Regions from separate parts of the Kribbella aluminosa genome, predicted to be linked through region 1. Evidence: riboswitches for the same ligand, from Rfam matches in the RefSeq annotation. Region 1 holds a riboswitch; the other holds the start of a gene.
The links. A riboswitch is a leader RNA that binds a small molecule or an ion and turns the genes downstream of it on or off. The one in region 1 is predicted to bind thiamine pyrophosphate.
Positions count from the first base shown of each region.

Region 2: linked by a shared signal. The riboswitch ahead of thiS (sulfur carrier protein ThiS) and the one ahead of JOF29_RS24935 (purine-cytosine permease family protein) in region 1 are both predicted to bind thiamine pyrophosphate.

Region 1 is NZ_JAGINT010000002.1:742,557-756,715, forward strand. Features, by position in the region: gene JOF29_RS24920 (DUF3152 domain-containing protein) at 1-639, shown strand, start outside; gene JOF29_RS24925 (chromosomal replication initiator protein DnaA) at 674-1,480, shown strand; gene JOF29_RS24930 (alpha/beta fold hydrolase) at 1,477-2,133, shown strand; TPP riboswitch at 2,155-2,271, shown strand; gene JOF29_RS24935 (purine-cytosine permease family protein) at 2,267-3,592, shown strand; gene JOF29_RS24940 (flavodoxin family protein) at 3,589-4,293, opposite strand; gene JOF29_RS24945 (class I SAM-dependent methyltransferase) at 4,393-5,076, shown strand; gene JOF29_RS45525 (MGMT family protein) at 5,165-5,278, opposite strand; partial or broken gene JOF29_RS46055 (methylated-DNA--[protein]-cysteine S-methyltransferase) at 5,490-5,732, opposite strand; gene JOF29_RS24955 (RNA polymerase sigma factor) at 5,725-6,207, opposite strand; gene JOF29_RS46060 (putative leader peptide) at 6,301-6,372, shown strand; gene JOF29_RS24960 (flavin reductase family protein) at 6,440-6,997, shown strand; gene JOF29_RS24965 (ABC transporter substrate-binding protein) at 6,987-8,033, shown strand; gene JOF29_RS24970 (ABC transporter permease) at 8,030-8,866, shown strand; gene JOF29_RS24975 (ABC transporter ATP-binding protein) at 8,842-9,552, shown strand; gene JOF29_RS24980 (LLM class flavin-dependent oxidoreductase) at 9,549-10,886, shown strand; gene JOF29_RS24985 (zinc-binding dehydrogenase) at 10,933-11,451, opposite strand; gene JOF29_RS24990 (glycerophosphodiester phosphodiesterase) at 11,485-12,264, shown strand; gene JOF29_RS24995 (ATP-binding protein) at 12,507-12,923, shown strand; gene JOF29_RS25000 (DUF5926 family protein) at 12,997-13,968, shown strand.
Region 2 is NZ_JAGINT010000002.1:1,304,982-1,319,140, reverse strand. Features, by position in the region: gene JOF29_RS27730 (ArsR/SmtB family transcription factor) at 1-701, shown strand, start outside; gene JOF29_RS27725 (glycosyl hydrolase) at 790-3,333, shown strand; TPP riboswitch at 3,387-3,498, shown strand; gene thiS (sulfur carrier protein ThiS) at 3,490-3,693, shown strand; gene JOF29_RS27715 (thiazole synthase) at 3,695-4,468, shown strand; gene JOF29_RS45570 (DUF6807 family protein) at 4,443-6,290, opposite strand; gene JOF29_RS27705 (RidA family protein) at 6,371-6,757, shown strand; gene JOF29_RS27700 (serine hydrolase) at 6,767-6,961, opposite strand; gene JOF29_RS45565 (GNAT family N-acetyltransferase) at 6,972-7,724, opposite strand; gene pdxR (MocR-like pyridoxine biosynthesis transcription factor PdxR) at 7,777-9,168, opposite strand; gene JOF29_RS27685 (FAD-binding oxidoreductase) at 9,286-10,566, shown strand; gene JOF29_RS27680 (tetratricopeptide repeat protein) at 10,563-11,063, shown strand; gene JOF29_RS27675 (SAM-dependent methyltransferase) at 11,091-11,933, opposite strand; gene JOF29_RS27670 (rhodanese-like domain-containing protein) at 12,037-12,495, opposite strand; gene nhaA (Na+/H+ antiporter NhaA) at 12,586-14,159, opposite strand, start outside.

The DNA of each region.
Region 1 (14,159 bases):
GCGGTCTCGGTCACTCCCGAACCGGTCCCCACGCCGACGCAGAAGTTCACCACGCCGTCGCGGCCGGCGCCGACGTTGACGCGTAAGCCGAAGAGCTCGAAGCCGAACGTGTCCGTGTCGAGCGGGAAGCTCGCCGTGGTGCCCGGGATCAGCAAGGCGAACGGTGTGCGGGACAAGCTCACGTATCGCGTAGAGATCGAGCAGGGCGTCACGGTCAACGGCGCCGCGGTGGCCACTGCGATCCACCAGACGCTGACGGATCCGCGTGGCTGGCAGGCGCTGCACCCGGTGAGCTTCGAGCGCACCGACAAGCCGGACGCCGACCTGCGCATCATCCTCGCGACGCCGTCGCTGACCGACAAGCTGTGCCTCCCACTCGACACCGGCGGCGAGGTCTCCTGCCGGGTCGAGGACCGCGTCGTACTGAACGCGAAGCGGTGGATCTATGCGATCCCGGCGTACGACGGCAACGTCGAGGTGTACCGCAGCTACCTGGTGAACCACGAGGTTGGCCACGCACTCGGCCACGGGCACTCGACGTGCACCACCCCGAAGACCCCCGCACCGGTGATGATGCAGCAGACCAAGGGCCTGGCCGGCTGCCTGCCGAACGCCTGGCCGACGGTCAAGGCGACCTGAGAGACTGGGTACGACGGACGGGAGGGAGCAGCCGATGTCGTCACAGGACTTCCCGACGTACGGCCGGGACAACGAGCCCGACAAGCAGCAGCCGCCCGGTGAGGACCACCACTACGCTCCGCCCACGCCGTACGGCGGCGGCTCGTACGGACCTGGTCATCCGGTGCCGGAGGAGCAGTTCCCTTATGCGCCGCCTCAGCCGTACGGGACACAGCCACCGCCCGAGACCAACCCGTCGTACGTCCAGCCCCCGGCCTACCGCCCCGGCGCACCGTACGGCCCTCCGGCCGACCCGCAGCCGCACGAGCTCCCGACGTACGGGCGGGCCCAGGCACGCGATCCACGGGTCTCCCGCGTGCTCGGGCTGGCGGCGTTCATCGCCACGATCTACGGCCTGCTCGTCCTGACCGTCCAACGGGTAGCGCTCCGCGAGATTTCGCAGGCGCCGGGCTCTCCGCTCAACCACCCGCTCCGCACCGACGTACTGGACGCGATCGGCCAACTGCTGCTCGTGGTCGTCGGAGCCGCCGCACTCGTGATGTGGGTCCGCGACCTCCTGGCCCGCCGGAAGGCCGGCACCAGCCCGAAGCCGCCTGAGCTGGTCGGCCTGCTGCTCGTGGCGGTGTCCGCGATCCCGATCCTGGTCTGGCTGGTCATCGTGCTGTCCACCGGCCTCGGGGGCAACGACGGTGCGGTCCACCGGCTGCCCACGGCGTACGGCTGGGGTGGGTTCGGTCTGCTGTTCCTGGCTGCCGGACTCTTCCTCGGGTACCGCGAGCTGCGCCCCGACGTACCGAACCCGGTCGTCAAGGCGCCTCCGGCCAAGGCTCCCTGGGAATGAGCGCACCAGTCGTCCTCGTACCCGGTCTGGGCCTCGGCCCCGAGTCGTACGCACGGACAGTCGAACACCTGACCGCGCAGTACCACGTGGTCAGTCTTCCCGGGTACGGCGAACCCGCGGGTGCCCGTGAGGACCTGCACCCGCGTGCGCTCGCGGTCGCGCTGGCGGACAAGATCCGCGCGCGGGCGGTCCTCGTAGGCCACTCGGCCAGCTGCCAGATCGTCGTCGAGACCGCGGTCCGCTACCCGGAGCTCGTCCACGCTCTCGTCCTCGTCGCGCCGACCGGCGACGTGCGGATGTCGAGCTGGGTCGACCGGGCCGTCCGGCTCGTCGGATCGGCCATCCCGGACGCACCGAAGCTGGTTCGGATCAGCCCGCAGTACGCCCGGACGACGCTGCCGTCGATCGCCCGGGCCGGCGAGGCGTCGCGGCACCACGATCTGGCAGCGGTCATGTCCCAGGTCCGGGCGCCCGTGGTCCTCGTCCGCGGCAGGTACGACCTGGTGTGTACGACGGAGTGGGTCGAACGGCTCGCCGAGCTCAGCCACGGCGAGGCCCGCACGCTGGACACCGGCTCCCACATGCCGGTCGTGACCAACGGCCCGGAGCTCGCCGCTCTCATAGAACGAGCAGCCGCCCTTCCCGAAACCTAGTGTCGAGTTAGACTCAGCAGCACAAACCTATGCGGGAGCTCGCACCGAGAAGCGCGGGCTGAGAGGGCGACAGCTGGGTCGCCGACCGCCTGAACCTGACCGGGTAATGCCGGCGTAGGGAGTGGGGTCACTTATGACCGATACAACTGTTCGTCCTGCGGATCGGGTCGAGGCGCCGCTCGTCCTGACCACCGACACTCCGCGAACGCTCGGGTTCTTCCCGCAGTTCACGCTCTGGGCAAACCTCGGCATCTCCCTGTTCGGACCGGTGACCGGTGCGCTGGTGGCGGCGTACACCGGGTCACTGGCCCAGGGGCTGCTCGCGATCGTCGTGGGCTGTGGGCTCGGCGCGCTCGTGCTCGGGGGCTCGGCCGTGTTCGGCTCGCACACCGGTGCACCCGCGATGGTGGCGCTGCGGGGAATCTTCGGGCGGCGCGGGTCGGTGGCGCCGACGGTGCTGAACATCGCGCAGAACATCGGCTGGGCGACGATGGAGATCATCGTGATCTCGCAGGCCGCGGTCGCGGTGACGGGTCCGAGCTGGCGCTGGCTGTTCGTCCTGCTGGCCGGTCTGATCGCCACGTCGATGGCGGTTCGTCCGCTCGGCAGTGTGAAGCTGCTCCGGAAGTTCATGGTCTGGCTGGTGCTGATCGCCTCGGCGTACCTCTTCGTCCAGGTGCTCACCAAGCCGGTGCACGCGCTGCCGCAGGACAACGTCTACGGCTTCTGGCCCGCGGTCGACCTGGCCGCCGCCGGCGTGGTGTCGTTCGCCCCGCTAGCCGCTGACTACACCCGGCACTCGCGCACGAACAAGGCGGCCTTCAGCAGCTCCGCCCTCGGCTACGGTCTGGCGGCGATCATCTACTACGCGCTGGGCGTGTTCGCGGTGGCGACGCTGCAGACGAACACCGACGACGTGATCACCGCGCTCGTGACCCTCCCGGCCGGCGCGATCGCACTGTTCGTCCTGCTGGTGGACGAGGTGGACGAGGCGTACGCGAACGTCTACTCGACGACGATGTCGTTGCACAACCTGATCGGCCACATCGACCGCCGGTGGATCTCGGTCGCCATCGGAGTCGTTGCCACCGGCATCGCGATGTTCATCAACCTGGGCAACTACACGCAGTTCCTGTACCTGATCGGCTCGGTCTTCATCCCGCTGTTCGCGGTCGCGATCGCGGACTTCTTCCTGGTCAGCAGGATGCGGTGGGACGTGTCGAGTACGGCGAGGTTCCGCTGGCAGCCGGCCGTCGCCTGGCTGATCGGCTTCGTCGCGTACCAGCTGGTGAACCCGGGCACGGTGGCCGGCTGGTCGCCGTTCTGGACACGCGTCCAGCAGGCCGTCTTCAACCACCACCCGGTCCCCGGCTGGCTCGGCGCGACGTACACCTCGATCCTGGTCTCGATGGCCGCCGCGGTGCTCCTCGGCCGGATCGCCCGCCGGCCGGCCGCCTAGCGGTACTCGGGGTTTTCGAAGTCGAAGCGGCAGCCGGCGTCCCACTCGGAGCGCTGGTTGCCGTGCGCCGGGATCCCGCCGGCGTCCTTGAGGATCCTTGCCAGGTGCAACAAGTTCCAGGTCATGAAGGTGGTGTTCCGGTTGGTGAAGTCGTTGTCCGGACCGCCGGATCCTTCGTCCAGGTACGACGGCCCCGGACCGGCCTCGCCGATCCATCCGGCGTCGGCCTGCGGCGGCACCGTGTATCCGAGGTGCTGCAGCGAGTAGAGGATGTTCATCGCGCAGTGCTTCACGCCGTCCTCGTTCCCGGTGATCAGGCAGCCGCCGACGCGACCGTAGTACGCGTACTGGCCGTGGTCGTTGAGGATCGACGAGTTGCCGTACAGGCGCTCGATCACCTGCTTGGTGACCGAGCTGTTGTCACCCAGCCAGATCGGCCCGGCGATCACCAGGATGTCGGCGGCCATCACCTTCGCCTGGATCGACGGCCAGGCGTCCGTCGCCCACCCGTGCTCGGTCATGTCCGGCCAGACCCCGGTGGCGATGTCGTGGTCCACGGCACGGATCACCTCGGTCGCGACGCCCTGCTTGTCCAGGATCCGCCTGCTGACCTCCAGCAGGCCCTCGGTGTTGCTGCGTTCCGGTGACCGTTTCAGCGTGCAGTTGATGAAGAGCGCACTCAAATCGTCGTAGTTCGTCACGGTCCTCAGTGTGCGTCCCGACCGGGTGGACAGCTATTACGGGACGCTTTCCACACCCGCGACTGGCACTGAACCGTGTGGACCGAGATACTGACGCCCATGCTGAACTCCGCATTGCGCAGCCGGGCCGAGTACGCGGAACTAGGGGCCGACGGGCTGGCCGCGCGTACGACGCCCGAGCGGGACGCGGCGATCGTCAAGGCGGTCGAGGAACTGCTGGTCGGCCGGGAAACCGTGCTGGACCTGTGCTGCGGGTACGGCCGGATCGCGCTGCCGCTGCGGCGCGCCGGCAAGGTCGTCCGCGCGCTGGACATCTCGCCGAACCTGGTCGATGCCGGTCGCGCGCAGGCTGTCGGCGAGGAGCTCGCGATCGACTGGGCGATCGGTTCGATGACCGACCTGCCGTACCGGTGGGACTCGTTCGACGCGGTGATCTGCCTGTGGACGGCGTTCCACGAGTTGTTCGCCGAGGACGAGCAGATCTCCACCATCTGCGAGATCTCCCGGGTGCTGAAGCCGGGCGGGGTCGCGGTCATCGAAGGTCCGGTGTGGGGACCTGCGACCGCGGGTGAGATCGCGAACGGGATGCGCCAGGGGCCCGAGCACCGGATCGTCACCACCGAGCACGACGACGACCGCAGCAGCGTGCACTTCATCCACGACGAGATCAGCTACGGCCGCCTCTGCGCGGCCGCCGGTATCGACGACTACAAGGTCTACAAGCGCGACTGGGGCGGTCGCCGGCGACTCATTCTGGAGATTCACGCACCAGCAGCTAATTGACGTGTCAAAGAAGCAGATCCCCACTCCACACTGGGGATCTGCTCCTTGTCCAGCGAGTCTAAATCCATTCCGGACAACTCCGGAAATGTCAGCTTTTTGCTTCCAGATTCAGCAGGAACCGTTTCGCGTCAAGGCCGCCCGCGTAGCCGGTGAGTGCGCCGTTCGCGCCGATCACCCGATGACACGGCAGGACGACGCACACCGGGTTCGCGCCCAGCGCCGTACCGACCGCGCGGGGCCGCCTTCGGCTTGTCGATGCCGACGGCAACAGCGCCGTACGTCGTGGTCCGCCCGTAGCTGGTGTGCTCCGGAAGGTCCTCCAGTACCAGCCGCTGGAACGGCGACGCGAGCACCAGATCGACGTCCAGGTCGAACGTGTGCCGCCGCCCGTCGAGGTACTCGTCGAGCTGCCGCCGTACGTCGTCCAGCGGTCGCGGCTGCCGCAGTACCCGCGGGGACACCGACCGGGCGAGCCGGGCGGTGATCGTCTCCTCGTCGCCGAACGAGCTCGCGACGACCTTCCCGTACGCGACCGCGAGCAGCATCGTGCCGATCGGCGTGTCGTGCAGCGTGTAGGCGACGTCGGCGTCCGGGAAGACGGGTGGTTTCGGGTCGGGGGTGTTCAGCCGGGTGAGCCGGCTCTCGAGATCAGTCATCGTGTACTCCGAGTTTCGTGCGCAAGGTCGCCAGCGCGTCGCTGACCAGTCGGCGCGACGCGGCGGGCGTGGTGTCCAGAGCGGCGGCCACACCGTGGTGGTCCAGGTCGCCGACGTACTTCAGCGTGATCGCGAAGCGTTGCCGCTCCGGCAGTTGGTTCACCGCCCGCCAGAGGTCCGGGTCCGGCCACGCGGCGGCCTCCGGGCCGTCGACCGCGACCGGCGGCGCCTCCTCCAGCGGGCGCTGCGGTGTCCGCGCCCGGTGTACGTCGGTCGCGCACCGGGCGGTGATGGTGAGCAGCCAGCTGCGCAGGTTCTTCGCCGACTTCAGCGTCGGGTACGCCGCGTACGCCTTCTCCCAGGCGCGCTGCGCGACGTCGTCGCCGTCCTGACCGGCCATCGCCCGCGCCAGCCGGGCGACGTCCCGCCAGTGCTCGTCGACCAGCGCCTGGAACGGCGGCAACCCCGTAGTCATCACGCCAGTAGAACGCACGCACGGTCCGGCGTGTGAGTCCGGATCACGAGATTGTCTAGTTGACCAGTAGACAATGATGCGAAGATAGCTGACATGACGACGACCCACCTCACCCGCCGTCGCGTCATCGACCTGCTGCGGACGGCAAGCGCCACCTGTCGCTGACGCGCCATCCCGTCATTCCCGGCGAGCTCCGCCATACCTCCTGTATCGCCCTTCCCGAGGGAGAGACATGTCTGTGCCTGAACCGCACGCTGCCTTGCACCGTCCTGCCCTGTCCGTCGTGCCCGACCGCGCCGAGGAACGGATCGTGGACGCCGACGTCTACAAGTCCGTCTTCCGCCGGCACGCCGCCGGCGTCGTGGTGATCACCGCGGACGCCGGCCACGGACCGGTCGGCTTCACCGCCACGTCGCTGGTGTCCGTGAGCCTGCTGCCGCCGCTGGTCTCGTTCGCGATCGCCTCCAGCGCGTCCAGCTGGCCGACCGTGAGTACGGCGACCAGCCTGGTGATCAACTTCCTGTCCGCCGACCAGCACGCGATCGCGGGCCGGTTCGCGACCAGCGGGATCGACCGGTTCGCCGAGCCGACCCGCTGGTCCCGGCTGGCCACCGGCGAACCCGCCCTCGACGACGCCCCGAGCCTCCTGCGCGCGCAGGTCGAGCACTGTTTCGCGGTCGGCGACCACTACCTGGTCGTCGCCCGCCTCGCCACCCACACCGAACGCCGTGAGCACGAGTCGCTGCTCTACCACGACGGCAACTACGCGAAAGCCCACCATGTCCAGTAAACGCCTCCTGACCATTCTCGCCCTCCTCGCCGTCGCGGTCACCGGCTGCAGCGCGAAGGCCGACGCCGGCGGCGCCGCGAAGCTGTCGCTCGACGCCGCGCTCCCGACCACGATCCCGGACGGCACCAAGATCGTCGTCGGCGATCCCGCCACCGAGGTCGCGCTGAAGTTGTCCGGCCAGTACGACAAGGTGTCCAAGTACGTGCAGTTCGCGAACCTCAGCGGCGGTCCGCAGACCACCGAGGCGTTCCGGGCACACGCGCTCGACCTCGGGTCGGTCGCCGAGATCCCGTCGATCAACGCGACCTGGACCGGTCTGCACGTGAAGATCGTCGCCTCCAAGTTCCGGCTGGACCCGATCGCCCACCCGATCTACAAGCTCGGCATCGCGCCGGGGGTGTCGGTGAAGACGCTCGGCGACCTGCGCGGGAAGAAGATCGCGTACAGCCCGGGGCAGGCGCAGGGCGCACTGATCCTGAAGGTGCTGAAGAAGGCCGGGCTGACCAAGGAGGACGTGAAGCTGGTCGAGCTGCCCAGCACGGGTGACGTCTACGTGCAGGCACTCGCCGGCAAGCAGGTCGATGTCGCCCCGATCGGCGGCGTCCAGATCAAGCGGTACCTGGCGAAGTACGGCAAGGACGGTGGCGCCGTGATCGACCACGGTCTGCGGGACGACGCCGGTCACCTCTACGGCCCGGTCGAGTCGCTCGAGGATCCCGGGAAGGCGGCCGCGATCCGCGCGTACGTCGCTGCCTGGGGCGTCGCGCAGGACTGGATCGACAAGCACCCCAAGGAGTGGATCGAGGGGTACTACGTGAAGGACCAGGGGCTCAGCGCGGCGGACGGCCAGTGGCTGGTCGACAACGCCGGGCACCCGGACATCCCGGCCGACTGGAGCGCCGCGATCCAGCGCCAGCAGCAGACCATCGAACTGCTCGCCAAGGAGACCGGCAACCCGGTGATCCAGGCGAAGGACCTGTTCGACCTGCGGTTCCAGACCGTCGCTGCCGACGCGATCAAGGCAGGTGCCAAATGAGCGCGACCACCCTGCCCGGGCTCCGTACCCGGGCCGCCGCGAGCCCCGTCGTACGGCGCCGTCGGCTCGGACCGGGTAGGCCGATCAGGTTCGGCGCCGCGATCGGTCCGGTACTCCTGCTGGTGATCTGGAGCGTCGGGTCCGCCGCTGGTTGGATCGACCAACGGATCCTGTCCGCGCCGTGGACCGTGGTGAGCACGGCCGGCGAACTGATCTCCGACGGCCGCCTGCAGTCGAACCTGTGGACGTCCGCCCAGCGGGCCCTGCTCGGACTCGCGCTCGGCATCGTGCTGGGCGTCGTACTGGCGCTGATCTCCGGCCTGTCCCGGATCGGCGAGGCGGTGCTCGACGGCCCGATCCAGATCAAGCGGGCGATCCCGTCGCTGGCGTTGCTGCCGCTGCTGATCCTCTGGCTCGGGATCGGCGAGTCGATGAAGGTCGTCACCATCCTGCTCGGGGTGTTCGTGCCGATCTACCTCCACACCCACAACGGCCTCCGCACGATCGACAGCCGGTACGTCGAACTCGCGCAGACCGTCGGGCTCTCGCAGTGGCAGTTCATCCGCCGCGTCGTACTCCCGGGTGCGCTGCCCGGCTTCCTGCTCGGACTGCGGTTCGCGGTCACCGGCGCCTGGCTGTCGCTCGTCGTCGTCGAGCAGATCAACTCCACCAGCGGTATCGGCTACATGATGGAGCTGGCCCGCACGTACGGGCAGACCGACATCATCATCGTCGGCCTGGTCGTGTACGGCGTCCTGGGTCTGCTCTCCGACGGGGTCGTCCGCCTGATCCAGAGGAGGGCCCTGTCATGGCGACGCACACTGGCCTCCTGACCGTCCAGGTCCGTGATCTCGTCCGCCGGTACGACGAGCGCGCGGTACTGGACGGGCTGGACCTTGACATCGAGCCCGGCGAGTTCGTGGCGCTGCTGGGGAAGAGCGGGTCCGGGAAGAGCACGCTGTTGCGGGCGCTGGCCGGGCTCGACTACGACGTCGACGGATCCGGTGAGCTCGTCGTCCCTGCCAACGTGTCGGTGGTCTTCCAGGACTCGCGGTTGTTGCCGTGGGCAAGAGTTCTCGACAACGTCGTACTCGGACTGGGCGGGGCCGAGGAGCGCGGTCGCCGGAGCCTGGACGAGGTCGGGCTCGCCGGTCGCGAGAAGGCCTGGCCGAACGAGTTGTCCGGTGGTGAGCAGCAGCGGGTCGCGCTGGCCCGGTCGCTGGTCCGCGAGCCCCAGCTCTTGCTCGCCGACGAGCCGTTCGGGGCGCTGGACGCGTTGACCCGGTTGAAGATGCACGCGCTGCTGCGGAAGCTGTGCGCCGCGCACCAACCCGCAGTGCTGCTGGTGACGCACGACGTCGACGAGGCGATCGTGCTGGCCGACCGGGTGATCGTGCTCGACGCCGGCCGGATCGTCGCCGAGGAGACGATCACGCTGACCGGGTCGCGGAGCGCGGCGGATCCGGAATTCGCCGCGGTCCGCTCGCGGCTTCTCGACGCTTTGGGGGTCTCGGTATGAGCAAGCAGTTGCACCTGAACGCGTTCCTGATGAGCACCGGGCACCACGAGGCGTCCTGGCGGCTGCCGGAGAGCGACCCGTTCGCGAACACGTCGGTCGAGCACTACCAGAAGCTGGCGCAGCTCGCCGAGCGCGGTCTCTTCGACTCGATCTTCTTCGCGGACTCGCCGGTGCTGTTCGGGGACGTGGGTCGGCGGCCGGCCGGGTCGCTGGAGCCGACCGTGCTGCTGACCGCGATCGCGGCCGTGACATCGCGGATCGGGCTGATCGCGACCGCGTCCACGACGTACAACGAGCCGTACAACCTGGCCCGGCGGTTCGCCAGCGTCGACCACGTGAGCGGCGGGCGGGCCGGGTGGAACGTCGTCACCACGGCCGGTCCCGAGGCGGCGCTGAACTTCAACCTCAGCGATCAGCCGTCGCACGCGGAGCGGTACGAGCGGGCCGCCGAGTTCCTGGAGGTCGCGTACCAGCTGTGGGACTCGTGGCAGGACGACGCGGCGGTCGCGGACAAGTCCGAGGGCGTCTGGGCCGTGCAGGAGCGCGTCGTACCGATCGACCACAGCGGACGGCACTTCCAGGTCCGCGGGCCGCTCAACCTGCCGCGGTCGCCGCAAGGGCATCCGTTGATCGTGCAGGCCGGGTCGTCGGAGGACGGCAAGGGGCTGGCCGCGCGGTACGCCGAGGCGGTGTTCACCGCGCAGCAGACGCTGGAGGACGCGCAGGACTTCTACCAGGACCTCAAGGGGCGGGCGGTCGCGCTCGGGCGGGACCCGTCGACGATCAAGATCCTGCCCGGGATCGTGCCGGTGATCGGGTCCACGGTCGAGGAGGCGCAGCGGCTGGAGCACCAGCTGGACTCGCTGATCCGGCCCGAGTACGCCCGGCTGCAACTGGCGCGGACGCTCCGGGTCTCGCCGGAGGACCTGCCGCTCGACCAGCAGCTGCCCGCCGACCTCCCGGACGAGGACGAGATCGAGGGCGCGAAGAGCCGGTACACGCTGATCGTCACGCTCGCCCGCCGCGAGAACCTGACGGTCCGCGAGCTGATCGGCCGGCTCGGCGGCGGGCGTGGGCACCGGACGTTCACCGGTACGCCGGAGCAGGTCGCGGACGCGATCCAGCACTGGTTCGAGGCGGGCGCGGCGGACGGGTTCAACGTGATGCCGCCGGTGCTCCCGTCCGGGCTCACGACGTTTGTCGACGAGGTGATCCCGATCCTGCAGGCGCGCGGCCTGTTCCGCACGTCGTACACCGGCACGACCTTGCGCGACCACTACGGCCTCCCACGCCCCGCGGGCCGCACGCCGTCGCTGCAGGAGGCGACCGCCTGATCCGCTGGTGCTGGGCCCGTCAGGTGGCCGGCCCAGCATCAGCCCATCACTCCACCTGTACGACCAGCTTTCCGACGGCCTTGCCGTCCTGCATGATGCGGTGCGCCTCGCCGATCTCGTCCATCGTGAAGACACGGTCGATCCGGATCGGGAGCTTGCCGGCCGCGACCAGGTCGACGTACCGCTGGAACGTCTCGGCGGGCAGGTCCGAACTCTCGCCGCCGTACGCGGTCAGCCGGACGCCGTTCGGAAGGTAGTCCATCGGGTAGAAGTCGGGGATCGTCCAGGTATCGCTGAGCATTCCGGTGAAACACACAGTCCCGCGGACGGCCGTCGCTTTGAGGGTGTCCGGGAGAACATTCGTGCCGACCAGTTCAAGTGCCGTGTGCACCCCGTCCGGGAGAATGGCCCGGACCTTTTCCGCGACGTTGCCGTCGTCAACGATCGGGTGATCGACGCCGACGACGACCACCTGCTGCCCCGGTGCGAACTCGCCGCCGGGTGCCAGGTCGACGGTGCCGGCCGCCTCGATCCCGGAGATCAGCGGGAACCAGGCATTGGTCACCCATGATGGCCGACCCTGTGAAAGAGTTTCTCCATGCGGAAGAACCCGCGCGTTGTCGCCCACCGCGGAGCCAGTGCGGTTGACCCGGAACACACGCTCGCGGCGTACCGCAGGGCCATCGAGGTCGGCGCGGACGGCCTCGAGTGTGACGTCCGGCTGACCGCGGACGGGCACCTGGTCTGCGTCCACGACCGGCGGATCGAACGTACGTCGAACGGCACCGGCGTGGTGTCCAGGATGAGCCTCGCGGAGCTGGAGCGGTACGACTGGGGCTCCTGGAAGAACGGGGACGACCGGCAGCCGGTCCTCACCCTCGAGACGCTGCTCGCGACCGTCCGGGACGCCGGGCGGCCGGTCGAGCTCGCGGTCGAGACCAAGCACCCGACCCGGTACGCCGGCCTCGTCGAACGCCGCCTGGTCGAGGCCCTGGACCGCTTCGGCTGGGCGCACCAGCGGCTCGGAACGGAGTCGCCGGTCCGGGTGATGAGCTTCTCCTGGCTCTCGCTCCGCCGGATGCGCGCCCTGGCCCCCGGCCTGCGCACCGTCCTGCTGATGGACCGGATCCCGCTGCGCTTCCGCGACGGCACCCTCCCGGCCGGCGTTTCGTACGCCGGACCGAGCCTGGCGATCGTCACCGCGAACCCGGAGTACGTCGACCGCGCGCACAAACACGGGCATCAGGTGCACGTCTGGACCGTGAACGCCGAGAACGACGTCCGGCAGTGCCGCGACATCGGCGTCGACGCGGTGATCAGCGACCGCCCGGACATGGCGCTGCGAGTACTGGGGGAAGAAGTAGGACGTCGCCCCTGACCTGCGGGTTTGTGACACGCCGGGACGGAATTGTGTGGCTTGCGTCACGCCGGTCTGGATACGTAGCGGGGTGAATGCGGGCGGTTATTGCAACGTTCAATTCCGTCGATTTCGTTACGGTTTCCGGGGGTTTAGGCGGGACTCCGCAGAGGGCTATGTAACGGAATACCTGCGGGTGTTTTCGGGGCCGGGTTCGTGGGCAGAACTCCCAGTGGCTGAACCGATCATCGAGGAGACCCTGCTTGTCCTCTGCGACCCTGCCCGCCGACGTCAGCGTCGTGGACGTCGTACTGCCGCACGAAGTGTCCGCGGTAGCGGACGCCCGGCGCCGTCTTGGCGCCTACCTGAAGCGCTACCGGGTCGCCCGCACCGCCTCCGACGACGCCCAGCTCGTTCTCTCCGAGCTGCTCTCGAACGCGATCCGGTACGCCCCGCCACTGCCCACCGGCGACGTCCGCGCCGCCTGGTGGATCGACGCGGCCGGCATCCACGTGGAGGTCACCGACGGCCGCGGTGACACCGAGCCGCAGCGCATCACCGACCCGCACCCCGAATCCATCGGCGGCCGCGGCCTGGCGATCGTCGACGTACTGACCACCGGCTGGGACGTCCGGACCGCCGCCACCCACCGCACCGTGCACGCCACCATCCCCAACTGACCGGCCCGGCGCCCAGTGCCGGGCGTTCGGTCGGTTGGCTCTGGGGTGGTGTGGGCTGTAAGACTGCGGGGTTATGGGAAAGAAGTCGCGGCAGCGCGCGCAGAACACGACTCCGACCGTCACGCTCGACCCGGCCGACCTGGTGGACGTCGGCCCGCGGGAACCGTGCCCGTGCGGCTCGGGTAAGCGGTTCAAGCAGTGCCACGGCAAGGACCGCGCACAGGCGGCGGACGCGTTCGTGGTCCGGCCGTTCGAGGGGCTGCCGTCGGAGTGTGACCTGATCGCGTTCCGCGAGATCGTCCCGTCCGGCAGCGTGCAGGTCGAGCTGGCCGGCGACAACGCCGGCAAGGTGGTGAACCTGGTGACGCTGCTCCCGATGGCGATGCCGGGTCTGGTCCGCGACGACGAGACGATCTGGATCGGCCTGCAGACGCACGCCTCCTCCGGAGACCCGAGCCGCGACCTCGGGCACGCGATCACCGCCGCACTCCGCACCGAGCCGGGCAACCCGATCCAGCTCGGCGACCTGATGAAGGACGGCCCGCGGCTGCAGGACCTGATCGACACCGGCAAGCCGCTCGACATCAAGGTCCACGAAGGCTTCGACTACTGGGTCGGCGAGAACGTCGAGGACCCGACCGGCGAGGTCGCAGCCGGCCTCGAGCGCGCGAACGCCGCCGCTGCTCCGACGGTACGGCTGGAGTCGGTCGAGGCGGCGTACTGGACCCAGATCGGCGACCGCATCTACCTCCGCTGGGTCATGCCGCACACCGAGGACACCCTCCTCGACGCCCTGGCCCGCCTGCATGCCGCGGGCTCCTCGGCGCTGGTCGACGGCAGCCGCCTGATCGGCTCCTTCCGCGCGCTCGGCGTACTGGCCCCGGTCTGGGAGCTGCCGGCCGGCACCGGAGCCGCCGACGTGGAGAAGCCCGCCGCGGACTTCGCCACCGCCCTGGAGAAGGCACTGGCGACCGAGGCCCCGCTGACCACCGAAGAGCGGGCCGCCAAGGCCGGTCTGGCGAGCCGCCAACTGACCATCCGCTGACCCGCCCCGGGAAGCGAGAACGCCCACCTCAGCTGGTGCTGAGGTGGGCGTTCTGCTGTCTTGCAATGGTCTAGGCCATGATCGTTCAAATTGGCCCAGAAACGTGGACGGCCCAAGTCCTGCTGACGGGGGAGCAACAGGGCCTGGGCCTAGGCATGAAGATTACCCAGGATGCCCGCCCGCCACAAGCC
Region 2 (14,159 bases), 560 kb from region 1:
CCGACGAACTGGACCTGCTCGCGGCCGTGGACCAGGAGACCTTCAAGAAGCAGCTCATAGCGGTGAACGGCGAGCTCCCGGATGCCCTGACTGTCGACAAGGTGGTCAGCGCGCTCAGCGACTACTGGCAGGCCATGATGGCGCCGTACTGGAACCGTATGCGGACCCTGCTCTCCGCTGACATCAGCTACCGCGGCCATGTCCTCACGCAGTACGGCACCGGCGCAATGCTCAACGGCCTGGGCCCTGCCATCAGCTACGCGGACGGTCTACTCAAGGTCGACAGGGTCGCAGCGCTGAGCCGCCAAGAGAACATCGACGGCCGCGGTCTCGTACTCCAGCCGACCCTCTTCGGGCCGTACGCCGTCATCCCGTTCGACCCCGGCGCCGACCCGCTGCTCGGCTACCCACCGCGCGGTCAGGCGAACCTGTGGTCCGTAGTCGAGCCGCCGTCCCACCAGGACCTGGCCCAATTGATCGGTACGCCGCGGGCGCGCATCCTCGATCTGCTGACGCATCCCCGCACCACGACCGACCTGGCCGGCGAGCTGCAGGTCACCCCGTCCGCGGTCAGCCAGCACCTCCAACTGCTACGCCGTACCGGGCTGGTCGAGCCGCAGCGCACTGGCAAGCAGGTCCTCTACCGCCCGACCGAACTCGCCGCACTGCTGACCGGTAGCGAACCGTTGACACCGTCATAGCATCCGGTAATAGTTTGCGAAAGCGATTTCGCAGGACCCACGTCGTGGCAGCCGACGTCCACTACACCGCCCTGACACAGGAGTCGGCATGAGACGTACTGTTGCGCTCGTTCTCGGAGTTCTCCTCCTCGGCATCGGCACCATCACCCCGGCCCACGCCGCCACCCTCGCCCTTACCCCGATCACCGTCGGCAACGTGTTCACCGACGGCCAGCAGGTCAAGGTCGGGCTGAGTACCGACGCCTCGTCCGTGACCTGGTCGGCCGCCGACGTCAACGGCGCCGTCGTCGCCGGCGGCAGCCAGGCCGCCGCGAGTACCTTGCAGGTCGCGGTCACCACGCGCGGCTGGTACGAGCTCACCGTCCAGGCCGGTACGACGACCGCCCGGACCACCTTCGCCATCCTCAGCCCACTCAGTACGTCGGCAGTCGCCGGCCTCACCACCACCCGGGTCGGCGACTTCGAGAGCACTGCCGAAGGCTGGACGTTCTACCCGGGCAGCGAATACCCCGGCGCCACCGGGAGCTTCGCGCTCGACACCACCGCCAACCACTCCGGTACGAGCTCCGGCAAGCTGTCCGGCGACTTCAGCGCCGGCGGTGCGTACGTCAGCGTGAACCGGACCCTCCCGTCGGTCGCCGCGACCAGCGTGAGCTTCTGGGCGAAGACGCCGAACCTGACGTTCCTCACGTTCCGCATCACCGACTCCACCGGTCAGGTCCACCAGCAACGCCTGACGTTGTCAGGGGCAACGGACTGGCAGCCGCTCACAGTCAGCCGCTTCGACGGCGGCAAGCAGTACAGCCACTTCGGCGGCGCGAACGACGGCGTCTGGCACGGCCCGGCCAAGCAGATCGAGGTAGTACTCGACAAGGGCGCCATCAGCGGCGCCACGAGCAGCAGCGTGAACCTCGACGACCTCACGCTCAACGCCCCAGCAGCCGCACCCACCACTCCACTGGGCGACTACGAGAGCGCCGCGGAGGGCTGGTCGTTCTACCCTGGCAGCGAGTTCCCGGGCGCGACCGGCAGCCTCAGCTACGACACCACGGCCCCGCAGGCAGGCGCCCAGTCGGCCAAGCTCAGCGGCGACTTCACCGGCGGCGGCAACTACGTCGCACTGCAGCGCACGTTCGTCCCGATCGACCTCAAAGCCCTTGATCTGTGGGTGAAATCCAGCCAGCTGTCCTCCATCGGCCTGCGCCTCACCGACGCGACCGGTCAGGTCCATCAGCAGCGCCTCACGCTGTCCGGATCCGCCTGGCAGCACCTCAGCGTCACCCAGTTCGCTCAGGGCACCGGCTACCTGCACTTCGGCGGCGCCGACGACGGCGTCTGGCACGGCCCTGCGAAGGCGATCACGCTGACGCTGGACAAGAGCGCGATCATCGGCGGCGGTACGTCGGCAGCCGTCAACGTCGACACGGTCGCCGCGACCACGGCCCCGACGTACCAAGGTGCCGGCACGCACTTCGCGCAGTCCTGGAACCCGGACCTGATGCCCGTACTCGCGCTCTCCGGCGCCCGCTCCGCCCGCGACGAGGCGTACTGGAACGACGCCGAGAAGACCCCCGGCGTGATCTCGTTCCCGGGCAAGATCACGACGTACCAGCAGGGGTTCCAGGCCAACGGGATCGACCCGTTGATGATCGCCGACCGCGGGAACGACCTGTACGACGGCGGCAAACCGCCCACGACCGACACCGCCCGCGCGGGGTTCGCGAACTACGCCGACGCGCTCGCCACGCAGTACCCGCAGATCAAGAACCTGGCGGTCTGGAACGAGTGGGACATCAACGGCGAGGGCCCGGCGTACCAGACCCCCGAGGCGTACGTCGCGTTGCTGCAGGCAACTTATGCGAAGCTGAAGGCGAACCACCCGGGCCTGACGATCATCGGCGGCGGGGATACCGACGTCACGCAGCAGGCGTGGTTCCAGCAGTTCTGCCAGCTCGGCGGGCTGAAGTACCTCGACGTCGTGTCGATCCACCCGTACAACTACCTGAACGCGCCGGAGAGCCTCGGCACGATCATCGACCAGGTCCGCGCGACGATCCGGCAGTACAACGGCGGTGTCGACAAGCCGATCTGGATCACCGAGGCCGGCTGGTACACCGGTGCCGGCAGCGCCGCGCCGGTCACCGAGCCGACGCAGGCGATGTACGTGGCCCGCGCGATGCTCAACGTCCCGGGGCACGACGTCGACCGGTTCTACCTGTACGACTTCAAGAACGACGGCATCGATCCGGCCAACCAGGAGTACAACTTCGGCCTGGTGCACAACGAGGCCGACGCGCTCGGCAAGTACACACCCAAGCCGTCGTACGTCGCCTACGCCACGGCAGCCCGGCAGCTCCGCGGGGCGACGTTCCTCGGCAAGGAGTACCCGGGCAACGGGCTGATCGACCAGGTGTACGCGGCCAATGACGGTACGCCGTTCCGCGCGATCTGGGCCGCGTCCGGCGCGAACACGACCGTGACGGTCAACGCGACCGGCCCGGTCCAGGTGACCAGCCTGTACGGCCTGCCCTACACCCTGACCCCGAACGCGAACGGTCAGGCCACCGTCACAGTCGGCGTCTGGCCGACGTACCTCTCCGGCTCGACCGTGACCTCGGTGACGGCACCGTAGAGCTCTAGCTCACCCTCCCGATCCTGAAAAGATCGGGAGGGTGAGCTAGAGTCGAAGACGTCCGCGGGAGCTCACAGGGAGTGGGCTGAGAGGGTGTCTCTACCGTCACCGACCGCTGAACCTGAATCGGGTAATTCCGGCGTAGGGAGGAGCACGATGGAGTCCGTCTGGGTGAACGGCACGGCGGTCGACGGGCCGGCCGGGAAGTCGGTGGCCGAGCTGGTCGCGGAGTTCTCCGACCGGAGCACCGGGATCGCGGTCGCGGTGAATCAGAACGTGCTGACCAGGACCGAGTGGGCGCAGACCACGGTGCGCCCGGGCGACCGGGTCGAGATCGTCAGCGCGACGCAGGGAGGCTGAGATGGACGATCCACTCGAGCTCGGCGGGCGGACGTACACCTCCCGGCTGATCATGGGCACCGGCGGTGCCGCCAACCTGGAGGTGCTGGAGGAGGCATTGATTGCCTCCGGCACCCAACTCACCACGGTCGCGATGCGTCGGCTCGGCACCGGCCACGAGGGATCGGTGCTCGACGTACTGAAGAAGCACGGCATCGACGTACTGCCGAACACGGCCGGCTGTCACACCGCCGCCGAGGCCGTCCTGACCGCGAAACTCGCCCGCGAGGCGCTGGAGACCGACCTGATCAAGGTCGAGGTGGTCGCCGACGACCACCTGCTGCTGCCGGACCCGATCGAGCTGCTGGATGCCGTCGACGCCTTGGTGGCGGACGGTTTCACGGTCCTCCCGTACACCAACGACGACCCGATCCTGGCCCGCCGGCTGGAGCAGGCGGGGTGTGCGGCCGTGATGCCGTTGGCCGCACCCATCGGTTCCGCGCTCGGCATTCGGAACCCGCACAACCTCGCGCTGATCGCCGAGGCCGCGAACGTCCCGGTGATCGTGGACGCCGGGATCGGTACGGCGAGCGACGCCGCGCTGGCGATGGAGCTCGGCTGCGACGCGGTGATGCTGGCGACCCCGGTGACCCGCGCCGAGAAGCCTGCCCTGATGGCCGCCGCGATGCGCGACGCGGTCTCCGCCGGCCGGAACGCCCGCCTGGCCGGCCGCGTCCCGCGCCGCTGGCAGTCCGCGCTCGCCTCGTCGCCTACAACTGGCCTGCCAGCCTTTTAGCCTCTGCCGCATCCAGTGACCGATCCAGGAGTACTGCGGTCAGCGACAAGGTCAGCTCCTGGTTCGGTTGCAGCACCAACGGCTCGTCCCACGCCAGCGCCGGGCACACGCCGACGTACTGCGAAACCCGCAGGAACCACGGCCGTACCTGCTCGGGCTGCACGAGCAGCAGGCTGACATCGCCCTGTACGAACGCGATCCACGGGCTGGACGCCACCTCCAGCCCGTCACCATCCGCACTCAGGACTGTCGTTTCCGCCAGAGGCAGTCGCCAGAAGATCCCGCCGTACGCCGCTCCGTCGCGGCCGGTCGTCGCCGGACTGTCGATCCGGATCGTGCCGTACCGGGCGGTGAGCACGCTCCGCCAGTCGAGGCGCCAGCCGCCGAACGCCAGGTCGCCCGCGAGGCTCCGGCGTTCGACCAGCTGCGGGCGGCCTTGCTCGTCGTACCAGGTGATGTCGTCGATCAGTTCGCGATCGTTGATGGTCACGCCCCGGCTGCGCTGCTGACCGTGGTTCGTCAGCAGGGTCGGGCCCTGGCCGCGGACATACGTGCGCCCGCCCCAGTGCGACGTGCCGTTGACCTGCGCGACCGCGAGCGAGACGCCGTAGTGGTGCCGGTGGTCGACCGGGCTGACCTGCGTCAGCGGGTGCCCGCCGAGCGTCCGGACCGGATGCAGGTACGGGCGCGGCGCGTGCACCTGCGGCATCCGCCGGCCGAACTCGTACCGGGCGAGCAGTCCCGCGGAACTCCCCAGCTCGAAGATGTCACCCTGCTGCTGCCACCCGATCCGGTCGTCCGACACCGCGGACCGCGGCTCCTGCGGCACCGGACCGGTGCTCGCCCGCACCGCCAGCCGCAGCTCCGGTACGTCGTCCACCGCGTCCGAAGGCCCCGTGATCGACGCCAGCAACCGCTGCCAGGCCAACTCCCCGAGATCCTTCTGGGGCACCCGAACGGTCGTCAGCGACGGTACGGCGAACCGCGCCAGCCCGATATCGTCCATCCCGGTCACCGACAGATCCGCCGGTACGGCGACGCCGACCTCGTTGAGCCGCGCCAGCAGCCCGAACGCGACCAGATCGTTGAACGCGACCACCGCCGTCGCCTGCGAGTCGAGCACCCGTTCGACCGCGGCGTACCCGTCCTCGATCGACCTGCCGCACTCCAGCCGGACGAGGTCCAGCCCCGGGATCTCTCGCTCGGCGACCTCGAGCGCCTGCAGCCGCAACGTGTTCGACGCGGACGCGGCCGGCCCGGACAGGAAGGCGAGCCGGCGATGCCCGAGCCCGACCAGGTGATCCACGACGATCCGGACGGCGCGGCCGTAGTCGACCACCACCGACGCGACCTCCGCCGGGCCCTGGCGGTTGACGAGGATGACCGGCTGCACCTGCGGGAGCAGCTCGACCAGCCGCTCCTGGTCCATCCGCGGCGAGACCATGATCAACGCGTCACAGCGCCGCCGGGCCTCGATCGCGATCGCCGCCTCGGCCTGCGGGTCCTCGTCGGTCTCGGCGACCAGCACCCTGTACCCGGCCGCCGCCGAGGCGTTGGTGATGCCGCGGAGGATCTGCTGGAACAGCGGGTTGCCGAGGTCCGGGACGACCAGCGCGACCATGTTCGTCCGGCCCAGCGACAGGCTCCGGGCCAGGTCGCTCGGGCGGTAGTTCAGCTGCTTCGCGGCGGCCCGCACCCGGGCGACGATCTCGGGTGCGACACTGAGGCGGCCGTTCATCACCCGGGACACGGTCGCCCGCGACACCTCGGCCACCCGTGCGACGTCGGCGATCGTGATGCTGTCCTTCGGTGTCCGGCCCACCGCTGCATCCTCTCCCGATGAAACCGGTTTCTCAACCCCCGGTGTGATCGGATGGAAGCACACACCGAACGGAGGAACAGGTGACTGAACTGGAGTATCCGCAGGTCCAGGGCGTTGCCCCCGGCAACGGCTACAGCCACGTGGTGACCGGAACCGGCCAGTGGGTGGCCGTGTCCGGGCAGGTGGCGCTGGACGCGGACGGGGCGTTCGTCGGGATCGGCGACCCGGGCGCACAGGCCGAGCAGGTGTTCGCGAACCTCGAACGCTGCCTGGCGACGGTCGGCGCGACGTTCGGGAACGTGGTGAAGCTGACGTTCTTCGTCACCGACATCGGCTACCTGCCGGCGATCCGCGTCGTCCGCGACAAGTACATCCCCGGCACCAAGCCCGCGAGTACGGCGGTCCAGGTCGCGGCCTTGTTCAGCCCGGACGCCCTGCTGGAGATCGAGGCGTACGCGATCATCTGACCGCTCGGGTCAGCGGAGGAGGTCCACCGCGCGGCGGGCGGCCTCGCCGATGGCGGCGTCGACGCGTGGCTGGCGGAAGTCGCCGCGGGCCGCGAGGGTGAAGACCGCGATCGCGTACGCCGACCCGCCGGGCAGGGTGACCACGCCGACCTCGTGGCGGAGCGCGCCGAACGTACCGGCGCCGAGTTCGTCGTCCTCGATCACCTGCAGAACGTCACCCTTTGACGCGGTAGTGGTAGCGCGAGACGGTCCGGAATCCGAGGCGGTCGTAGAGAGCCCGAGCCGGCGCGTTGCTCTCGACGACCTGCAGCCAGACCCGGACGACCCCCAAAGTGCTTGCCTGCTGCAACAAGCCGTGGATGACCGCCTGCGCAAGCCCCTGACGGCGGTGCTTCGGGTCAACGGCCAGGCAGTACAGGCCGGCCCAGTCGTCGACCAGCGCGAGCCGGCCGATCGCCTGCACGGGTTGCCCGGACGGGATCACCGCGTACAGCGCACGGGCCCGGTTCAGGATCTGCCGCGCGGCGGCCTGCGCGGCGGATCCGCCGCGGCCGTCGACGGCCCACCAGAAATCCATCCAGGAGTCGTCGGGCGCCGCGGATATATTCACCGGCCCAAGCTGCTCAGCCGGTTCGCCGAGGTTTGCGAGGACGTCGGCGAGCTCGGCGCCCATCACCAGCGTCGGGTTCCGGAGCTCGTACCCGCGGGCCGCGAGCCGGTCGTCGAGGTCGCCGGGCTGGGCCGCCGGACCGACCTGGAAGGACGGCGCGATGTCGTGCGCGGCGTACAGGTTCTCGACGTAGTCCAAGGCTTTGCCGAGGTCGAACGGTGCACGCTTGGGCAGGACGGAGTTCGCGCGCAGGGTGACCCCGGCGTTGCGGCGGACCACCCAGCCGTCCAGCTCGGTGCTGTCGGCGGCGGGCCAGCCGTGGTTCATCAGGGTGTCGATACGAGCTGCGGCGATCACTCCATCGAGCGTAGAACCGACCGGATCAAATTGCAATCGAATGGATAGTTATTCATAGCGCCCGGATCGCGTCCGCGAGCAGGTCGATGCCCTCCACAACCTCGCTCCGGTTCAGTGACCCGTAGCCGAAGACCAGCCCAGCAGGTCCGTCCCCGGCCAGCCAGTACGGCGCCAGCCCGTACACCCCGAGTCCGCGCTCCAGCGCTGCCTCCTGCAGCGCCCCCTCGCCGAGCCCCGGCGGCAGCCAGGTCATCACATGCAGCCCGGCCGACACCCCGACCGGCTCCAGCTCCGGAACCCGCGCCGCCAGCCGCTCGACCAGCGTGTCCCGCAGCTCCCGGTAGCGCGGCCGCATCCGCCGCAGATGCCGGTCGAACTCGCCGCGCGCGACGAAGTCCGCGAACGCCAGCTGATCCAGCACCGGCGACCCACGATCGTCCATCAGCTTCGCCCGCGTCATCGGCTCCACCAACCAGGCCGGCAGGATCAGCCACCCGAGCCGCAGCCCCGGCGCCAGCGTCTTGCTCGCGGTCCCGGCGTACGCCACCCGATCCGGCGCGAGACCCTGCAGCGCACCGATCGGTTCCCGGTCGTACCGGTACTCCGCGTCGTAGTCGTCCTCGATCACCAACCGGTCGCCGCGACCCGCCCACGCCACGAGCGCCGCCCGGGTCTCCGCCGAGGTCACCGCCCCGGTCGGGAACTGGTGCGCCGCCGTCACCAGCACCGCGTCCGCCCCGGACCGCTCCAGCGCCTCCACGTCGACCCCGGATGCCAGCACCGGTACGCCGACAGCCTCCAGACCGACGGCCGCCGCGACCTCGCGGAGGTCGTTGTCGGAGGGATCCTCGACCGCGAGCCGACGCAGCCCTGCGGCCGCCAGTACCTGCAGCAACAGCCGCGAGCCCTGCGCGAACCCGTTGCAGATCATCATGTTGTCCGGGCGGGCCGCCGTACCGCGAACCCGGTTGAGATAGTCGGACAGCGCCGTCCGCAGCTCGATCGTGCCGCGACCGTCGAGGTACGCGAAGCTGCGGTTCGGCGTCTCGTTGAGCACCCGGCGGACGGACCGGAGCCAGGCGGCGCGCGGGAACTGCGACACGTCCGGGCGGCTGTAGCGGAAGTCGATCCGCGGCGGTCCGGCCGGCGTGGCGATCGAGTGCGTCGGGGAGACCACCGCGATGTCCGCGACCAGCGTGTAGCCGCCGCCCCGGCTGATCAGGTAGCCCTCGGCGACGAGCTGCTGGTACGCCTCGACGACCACGCCGCGGGACAGGCTGAGGTCCTGCGCGAGCGCCCGCGTGGACGGCATCACGGTCTCGGCGCGCAGCAGGCCGGCCCGGATCCTGGTGCGGATCGCGCTCTCGAGCTGCTGGTGCAGTGGTACGCCGTTGTCCCGGTGCAGCTCGACCAGGAGTTCGCCGGCTCCGGAACTGGTCCTCATTCGGCTCACAGAACTGGACCTTATCGGCGTACCGCTGCGCTGTCAGGGTTGTGAACACCACCGATTCCCCGAACACCACCGAGAATTCACAGAGGATTCACCGAGGAGATGAGAGCGATGACCGAGATGCTGCGTAGCGGGGACGCCGGGTACGACGAGGCGCGGACCGTGTGGAACGCGATGATCGACCGGCGGCCGGCCGTCGTCGCCCGCTGCTCGAGCACCGCCGAGGTGGCGGAGGCGGTCCGGTACGGCCGGGCGCACAAACTGGAGATCGCGGTCCGCTGCGGCGGGCACAACATCGCCGGGCTCGCGGTCCCGGACGGTGGGCTGATGATCGACCTGACGCCGATGAACGCGGTCCGGGTGGACCCAGAGGCGAAGCGGGCGTGGGTGCAGGGCGGGGCGCTGCTGGGCGAGCTGGACCGGGCGGCGCAGGAGTACGGGCTGGCGACGACCGCGGGCAACGTCTCGCACACCGGGGTCGGCGGGCTGACGCTCGGCGGCGGGATGGGCTGGCTGGCGCGGCGGTTCGGGCTGAGCTGCGACAACGTGCTCTCCTACGAGGTCGTGACCGCGGACGGCACCGTCGTACGGGCGAGCGCGGACGAGAACGCCGAGCTGTTCTGGGGTCTGCGGGGCGGCGGCGGGAACTTCGGGATCGTGACGTCGTTCGAGTTCCAGCTGCACGAGATCGGGACGCGGGCGCTGATCGTCGAGTTCACGTACCCGACGGCGGCCGGTTTCGACGTACTGCGGGGATGGCGGGAGCTGAACGCCACCGCGCCGCGGGAGGCGACGTTCACCGCGGGCATCTCGGCCGACTCCGTGACGGTGGGGTACGTGTGGGTCGGCGAGGGCGGCGACGAGCTGCTGCCGGCGTTCCGGGCGCTCGGGCCGGTGACGGACGAGCTGGTCGAGGAGACGACGTACCTGAAGCTGCAGACGCGGGACGACAACGTGCAGGGGCACCGGTTCCGCCGGTACTGGAAGGGGCATTACTTCAAGTCGCTGCCCGACGACGCGATCCGGGCGCTGGTGGACAACCCGGGCGTCGGGGCGAGCCTGCAGGCGTACGGCGGGGCGATCGCCGAGGTACCGGACGCCGACGCGGCGTTCAGCCACCGGGACACGCTGTTCGAGTTCGTCACGGCGACCCGCTGGGAGGACCCGGAGGATGACGAGGCCCGGATCGGGATGCTGCGCGAGTACGCCGCGACGCTGGCGCCGTACGCGAGCGGGGCGTACGTGAACACGCTGAACGACGACCCGATCCAGCGGGCCTTCCCGCCCGCGACGCTGGAGCGGCTGGTCGCGCTCAAGACGGCGTACGACCCGGAGAACGTGTTCCACCTGAACCAGAACATCCGTCCGGCGCGCGGCATGATGGTGGTGTGACGACTGAGCTGACGCCGGAACTGGCCGCGACGATCCACGAAGGGTTCTCGCGGCGGGACCGGGCGAACATGGGGCCGACGATCGCGTTCTTCGAGAAGCTGCTCGGCGAGCACCCGGACAACCCGTACGTGCTCTACGAGGTCGGCGGGTCGTACGACACCGCCGGGCAGGAGGAGACCGCGGTCGGGTACTACGAGCGCGCGCTGCCCGGGCTGACCGGGGAGACCCGCCGCAAGTGCCTGCTGCAGTACGGCAGCACGCTGCGGAACCTCGGCCGCTTCGACGAGTCGCTGGACCTGTTCAAGAAGGCGTGCGCGGAGTACCCGGAATCGGACTCGCTGCGGGTGTTCAAGGCGCTCACGCTGCAGGCCGCCGGCCACCAGGACAAGGCGCTCGCCACGCTGCTGCTGGTGATCGCCGACAAGGTCGACTCGGCCGAGATCAAGCGCTACGAGGCCGCGATCCGCGGCAACGCGGACTACCTGGCCGACCGCTAGCGCATCTGCGGGCCGCGGCCGTCGTCGCTAGCGCTTCTCGGCGACTCCGCCGTAAATGGCGTCGCGGACGTCCGGCTCCGGCTCCTCGTCGAGGCGACCGCCCGGCACGTGCCAGTCGACCAGCCGGACGACGCCCGGCTCGAGAATCTCCATCTCGCCGAACAGCGACGAGATCTGCTCCACCGACCGGAACGCGAGCGTCGGGAACGCGTGCTTGACCTTCTCCTGCAGCTCGGTCACCAGCTCGTCGACCGCGCCGCCGTCGCCCGGGTTGCACGCGTGCGTGATCGCCAGGAACGACCCCGGCGGCAGCGCCTCGACGTACTGCCGGGCGACCGCCAGCGTCTCGTCGTAGTCCGCGATGTGGTGCAGCATCAGCGCCATCACCAGCGCGACCGGCTCACCGGCGGACAGCAGGTCCGCGATCGGCTGCTCGGCCAGCACTTCGTCCGGCTTGGTCAGGTCCGCCGCGACGAACTGGGTCCGGTCGTTGTCGAGCAGCAGCGCCCGCCCGTGGGCGACCACCGACGGGTCGTTGTCGACGTACACCACCAGGGACTCCACGTTCACACCCTGGGCGATCTGGTGGGTGTTCTCGGCGGTCGGCAGCCCGGAGCCGGCGTCGATGAAGCGCCGTACGCCGCGCTCCTCGGCCAGCCAGGTGATGACCTCCTTGAGCCAGCGACGGTTCGCCCGCGCCCACTCCGGGGCCTCCGGCGCGACCTTCATGATCTGCCGGTACAGCTCCCGGTCGGCCTCGTAGTTGTCCTTGCCGCCGAGGAAGTAGTCATAGACCCGGGCGACGCTGGGACTCGCCGTATCGATGCCGTACGCGACCAGCCCGCCGTCGTATTTCGGCTGATCGGTCACGCTGTCTCCTCACGTCAGGTCTCGTCCGAGCGTAACGCACAGAGAGTCAGCCTTTCACCACGGCGTGTTCAAGGGTTGTAAAACCTCAACAGTCACAGGGGGTTCAGCACGCGCAGGCGACGCCGTCGGGCGCGGCCAGCGGGTCCGACGCGCGCCGCTCGATCCCGGTCACGGTCTCGATCGGCCCGCCTTCACGCACCCAGTACTCGTAGCCGCCGATCATCTCCTTCACCGGGTACCCGAGCCGCGCGAACGCCAGCGCCGCCTGCGTCGCGGCGTTGCATCCCGGACCCCAGCAGTACGTCACCACGGTGGCCCCGTCCGGTACGACGTCCGCCGCCGTACGCTCGGTGATCTCGCGGTGCGGCAGGTGGATCGCACCAGGTACGTGGCCCTGGTCCCAGCTCTCCTGGCTGCGGCTGTCGATCAGCACCCAGCCTGTCACGCCGGCGCCGATGTCCGCGGCGACGTCGGCCGCGTCCACCTCGAACGTCAGCCGGGCGGCGAAGTGGGCGACGGCGACGTCCGGCGCGGCGGCAGCGGTCCGCAGTACGGCACTCATCTGATGACTCCTTGGTTGTCGGGGAGGCACCAGCGTCCGGCATCGGGACGATCCGGCGATAGTGGCAGGAATGCCCTAGTACATCAAGATTCAGCCACGGCGGATTTTCGACCGCGCGCGGGCCACCTTGATCGCCTGCTTCAGCGTCTCCACGTCGTACGCCCAGTAGTGACGCTGCCCGTTGACGAAGAACGTCGGCGTACCGGAGACGCCGCTGGTGTCCGCGGACTCGATGTCCTGCGCCACCCGCGCGGCGGCCACGTGCCGCTTCACCTCGTCGTGCAACCGATCGGTGTCCAGACCGAGCTGTTCCGCGTAGCCCATCAGGTCCTTCGGCTGCAGGTTCTCCTGGTTCGCGAGCAGCAGGTCGTGCATCTCCCAGAACGCACCCTGCACCGCGGCGCCCTCGGCGAACTCCGCCGCGATCTGCGCCCGCGGATGTACGTCGGACAACGGCAGGTGCCGCCAGACGTAGCGCAGGTCGTCGTCCTGCAGCAGGTCGCGGACGATCGGCTCGGCCATCCCGCAGTACGGGCACTCGAAGTCGCCGTACTCGACCAGCGTCACCGATGCGTTCTCCGGGCCGCGGACATGGTCGCGCTCCGGATCGACCGGGTCCGTCAGGTCGAGGAGCTGCTCGGCCTCCCCGAGCAGCGCCAGCGCCTTCTTCGGCGGCGACAGCAGCTTCGCGGCGCGGAACACCGCCCAGGTGAGCGCGGACGCCACGATCACCGCGGAGAGCAGGCCGACCTTCGCCTCGGCGAGCTGCGCACCGTCGAACGCGATCGTTGCGATCAGCAACGAGACCGTGAAGCCGATGCCGGCGATCGTGCCGCTGCCGAGGACCGACGCCCAGCCGACGCCCGGGCGGACCCGGCCGCCGGAGACCCGTTCGAGCAGCCAGGACACCCCGGTCACCGCGATCGGCTTGCCGACGACGTACCCGAGCAGGATGCCGAGCGTGATCGGCGAGCTGAACGCGCGGCCGAGGAAGCCGGCGTCGATCGTGACGCCCGCGTTCGCGAGGCCGAACAGCGGGACGATCAGGTAGCTGGTCCACGGGTGGTAGAGGAACTGCAGGCGTTCGTTCGGCGAGATCGTCGTGGTCAGGCCGACGGTCGCGGAGCGCGCGAGCTCCGGGGTCGGCTGCTCGCGGAACAACCGGAACAGACCGGTCGCCTCCTCCAGCTCCTCACGACCGGGCGAGTACGCCGGCGCCGTGAGGCCGATCGCCAACCCGGCGACCACCGGGTCGACACCGCTCTTCAGAAGGGCGGCCCACATGAGTACGCCGAGAACGACGTACACCCAAGACTTGCGGACCCTGAGCAGGGCCAGCGTGAGAACGACGGCGAACGCGACCACGGCGAGGACGAGCGGCATCAGCTTGACGTCCGAGCTGTAGACGACCGCGATCACCACCAGCGCGAGCAGATCGTCTACCACGAACACCGTCAGCAGGAACACCCGCACGCGGTCCGGCACACCACGCCCGACCAGCGCGAGCAGCCCGAGCGCGAGCGCGGTGTCCGTCGACATCGCGACACCCCACCCGCGCGCTCCCGGACCGCCCGCGTTGAACGCCAGGTAGATCAGCACGGGCGCGACCATCCCAGCGACCCCCGCCAGCATCGGCAGCACGAACCGGCTCCGCTCCCGCAGAT